DNA from 2 places in the Chryseobacterium sp. CBSDS_008 genome. Region 1 is predicted to be linked to the other one. Evidence: riboswitches for the same ligand, from Rfam matches in the RefSeq annotation. Region 1 holds a riboswitch; the other holds the start of a gene.
What was found. Region 1 has a riboswitch for cobalamin ahead of ACP3T3_RS08635 (acyl-CoA thioesterase). Riboswitches for the same ligand answer to the same signal wherever they lie in the genome.
Positions count from the first base shown of each region.

Region 2: linked by a shared signal. The riboswitch ahead of metE (5-methyltetrahydropteroyltriglutamate--homocysteine S-methyltransferase) and the one ahead of ACP3T3_RS08635 (acyl-CoA thioesterase) in region 1 are both predicted to bind cobalamin.

Region 1 covers NZ_CP188202.1:1,931,875-1,934,077, forward strand. Annotated here, with positions in the region: gene ACP3T3_RS08630 (hypothetical protein) at 1-628, shown strand, start outside; cobalamin riboswitch at 664-844, shown strand; gene ACP3T3_RS08635 (acyl-CoA thioesterase) at 962-1,345, shown strand; gene ACP3T3_RS08640 (DUF4932 domain-containing protein) at 1,498-2,203, shown strand, end outside.
Region 2 covers NZ_CP188202.1:460,994-463,196, forward strand. Annotated here, with positions in the region: gene ACP3T3_RS01980 (hypothetical protein) at 1-226, shown strand, start outside; gene ACP3T3_RS01985 (Lrp/AsnC family transcriptional regulator) at 315-776, opposite strand; cobalamin riboswitch at 972-1,157, shown strand; gene metE (5-methyltetrahydropteroyltriglutamate--homocysteine S-methyltransferase) at 1,333-2,203, shown strand, end outside.

The DNA of each region.
Region 1 (2,203 bases):
GCGTAAGGGTGATGTATTTGTTTATGTAAAGCCTGCTCCCGGGGAAACAGAATGGATCTGGATCAAATATCCGGAAAAACAGGATGACGACAAACCCTTTGTGCGTTATGAAACTCTTGATAAGGAAGGAATGGTAAATAAAGAGCGTATTGCTTATATTGATCAGCTTCCCGCCTATACCCCTTCCAGGTCTAAAAACGGAAGATCACTTATTTTTACCGATAATTCTGATCCTAAAATTCCTACTGCTCAAAGAAGCAAAGTAGTGATTGACATCTACCCTTCCAATGCGGGTTACCGTAAAAAGGAAAAAGATGCAGAAGGAAAACTACTCACCATTGATAAAGTAAAACCCTGGGGAATCGGAAATGATCTTCCTGAGGGTATGACGGAAATCAAATCCATCAGAGTACAGCAACCGGGAAGAGGTTCTGTTTTTGTAAGAGAAGCCATCAAAAATATGTTCCAGCCTACCATGGATTTTGATAACATTGGAGTCACTTCCCTTGACAGCGATAATATTTTCCTTTATATGATCAATGGTTCAGGAGAAAACAGATACACTACACTCTGGACGATCAAGAAAGGAAGAGTAATCAGCCAGATTATTTTCCATAATCCGGAATAAATTCATTATTTTTGCTTCCGAAAAAGTTTTTACGCTTATTCATCACAGAAATGGGTTCTGCATCACTGCAGATTAAAAGGGAACCGTGTGAAAATCACGGACTGTCGCGCAACTGTAAGTAACTGAAGTCTTTTATCAAAGATCCACTGTGCGGGGCATGGGAAGGAGATAAATGATGTTACAAGTCAGGAGACCTGCCTTTTTCTTACACATGTAACTTTCGCGATTTGAAGTTGTATTGATCTGATGGATTGTTTCAGGAATTCTCTTGATTCCTGTTATTATTCTGTTTTTTCTAATATCATTTCACTTCGCTTTAATTAATAATGATATATGACTACAGAAGAAAGAATTGAAGCATCCGAAACCAGAATCTTTAAAGCGGTTTTCCCCAACACAACCAATCATTACGATACCCTTTTTGGCGGTACGGCCATGCAGCTGATGGACGAAGTAGCTTTTATCACCGCAACCCGTTTTGCGAGAAAAAGAGTGGTAACGGTAAGCAGTGACAAGATCGATTTCAAGAAACCTATTCCTGCCGGAACTATTGTTGAGCTGATCGGGAAAGTTTCCTACGTGGGAAAAACCAGCATGAAAGTGAACGTTGAGATCTACACCGAGCAGATGTATTCCTATGAAAGAGAAAAAGCCATTGTAGGTGATTTTACTTTTGTAGCCATCGATGAATTCAAGAAACCAATCCAGATACTATAAATAGAGTTTCGGGCGGCCAAAGGCCGCCCGAAACTTTTATATTTTAAATATATTTAATGATTGTAATTCATTGGGTTTTTCTTTAATTTTAGCCGCTCAGAATATCATCTGTGTTTCTCTTAAAAACTAATAGAAAATTCATATTACATTACATGAAAAAGATTATCTTAATCATTACACTTATCCTTTCCGTATCATTAACAGCACAAAAAGATGTTACAATTGAGCTTTCTGAAAGTTACGAATTGGGAAATATCATTTTAGCGCTTACAGACTATGGTAAAACAGATCCTTATGATGTTCAAAAGATTCCTCCGTATTATGATGAAATCATGTCTTATTTTGAGCCTGTAAAAGATCATCCGCTATTAAAAAAAGTAAATTATTCAAGAAAGGAGTGGAAAAAGTTCTTAGGTTTCCGGACTGATTTCTATGCATTCTCTTTTGATGAAAAAGGTGTACTTAAAAGAGATTTCCCATTTAATTCATTTGGCCCTCAAGAAGTGGATGAAAATCTGGAACTAATCAACGATTTTGTCAAGAAATCGAATTACAGAGCTTTTTACAAAAATCATCAACAGTTTTATAATACTTTAATTGCCAATTACAAAGAGTATTATTACATCAATGACACCTATGCCTTCCTTGATAAAATTGCTGGACAACCTAAAAATAAAAATACCAAATCCTATGTTATTGCCATTTCTCCTTTAGTAGGCGGACAAAATTGCCACAGAGAGATCAACAGTTCATTAACCGTTGACTTCCCTGATATCGGAAAAGACCTTATTCTTGGAAACTTAAAAGATAATATTGCAAGAAGGATTCTTGATAATCACACCGTATTTTCAGAAATTG
Region 2 (2,203 bases), 1.5 Mb from region 1:
GCCTTTCGGTCTTATCATGAATAAAAGTACATTACAGGATAGCAAAACCAAATTCAGTAAATACAATGCAAAAACACAGAAACTATCTTCAGGCAGTGAGTTCCCAGGAGGATCAAAGCTGGTTTTTAAGAGAGGAAAACATTATGCAACTTTGTTTTTTGACAGTAAAAACCTGTTGAAATCACTAAGCTTAACCACAGAACTTATTGATCCGGCTGCCAATTAACGGCTGGAATATTCAAAATAACATAAAATCTGTCATGTTTGGCGGATTTTTGTTTATAGGGCATAGGGCAGGAAACTTTAAGATAAATCTATATCGTTAATCCATGGTTATTTTTCACTTCAGCCATCACAAAAGTACTGTGAGTACTCCCGATAGAATCTACAGATCCTAACTTATTGAATACAAAATCCTGGTAATGTTTCATATCCCGTACCTGAACCTTCAGAAGGAAATCAAAATCTCCGGAAATATTGTAGCATTCCGCAACTTCTTCAATTTCTAAAATTTCTTTTACAAAATCATAACCTACAGACCGGTCGTGAATTTTCAGTTTAATCTGGCAGAAAACCGTAAATCCACGGTTGAGCTTTTCGGCATCAAGAACCGCAGCATATCTTTTCACAAAGCCTTCCTGTTCCAGTCTTTTCACCCTTTCAAAAACAGGCGAAGTGGAAAGGTGTACTTCCTTCGCAAGCTCTTTAACAGTCAGTTTGGCATTTTTCTGGAGCAGCCTGAGCAGCTGTACATCCTTATCATCGAGTTGTTCCACAGAATATTTTTCTTTTAAATTATAAAAACAGTCAAAGTTATAGAATTATATGCTTTTATTATGGTTTTTAAAAGTTTAATTTGCTTAAATATTTCTTATCAATTGTGACTTTATTCTGTATTCTTACCTTTACCCAAAATTAAAAACTTTTACTCAGGACAACTGTTAAAAGTAAAAGTACAGTTCTTTATAAATACTTCATCAAACAGGAAAGGTTTTACTTAAGGTAGATTAATAGGGAATCGTGTGCAAATCACGAACTGTCGCGCAACTGTAAGTAACACACCAAAGGTTTTTGTCCTTGCAGATCCACTGCCAAAAGCGGGAAGGATGGCAGAAACTGTTACAAGTCAGGAGACCTGCCTTTACTGAATTGACAATGCTTTCGCGGCCTGAAGCTTTGGGTCATACAGATGATATATCGGATTCATGTATTTTCTTTAAAAGGAAACTGCATTTCCCGTTATGTCATTACTTTCCTGAAATTTCTTCCGTTAAAACATGACGAAGCATTTTAAAGGGCTTTAATATTAAGTTTAATTAAAAAGTTTAAAAAATGCAAACTCACATTCTTGGCTATCCGCGTATTGGCAGCAAAAGAGAACTCAAAAAAGCCTGCGAGCAGTATTGGTCAGGCAAAATCCTTCCGGAAGAACTTCTGAATACAGGCAGAAATATCTGTAATCAGAACTGGAATATCCAGAAAGAAGCCGGAATAGACCTTATTCCGTGTAATGATTTTTCATATTATGACCAGGTACTGGATATGAGCCTTGTGGTAGGGGCAATCCCTGCACGTTATCATGAAGTAGCGCTTAAAAAGAACAATGCTGAGCTGGATCTTTACTTTGCCATGGCAAGAGGATATCAGAAAGACGGATTGGATATCACAGCGATGGAAATGACCAAATGGTTCGATACCAATTATCACTATATCGTACCGGAGTTTTATAAAAACCAACAGTTTAAGCTAAGCTCAGGTAAAATTTTCAATGAATTTGCAGGAGCAAAACAGGCTGGAATTAATGCGAAACCGGTTATTATCGGGCTGGTTTCTTATCTGCTATTAGGGAAAGAAAAAGAAGAAGGATTCGATAAGATGGATCTTGTCGCAAATCTTCTTCCTGTATATACGGAAATTTTAACCAGGCTTCAGGAGCAGGGTGCTGAATGGATTCAGTTTGATGAACCTTTCCTGGCATTGGATTTAACAGAGAAGGCAAAAGAAACCTATGTTTCCGTATACGCTGAAATAAAAAAACGTTTCCCGAAACTGAAATTTATCGTGGCCACTTATTTTGACGGATTAAAAGATAATACATCGCTTGCAGTTTCACTTCCGGTGAATGTACTGCACATTGATCTTGTCAGAAATCCGGGGCAACTGGATGAAATACTGAATCATATTCCGGAAAGCTTAAGTCTTT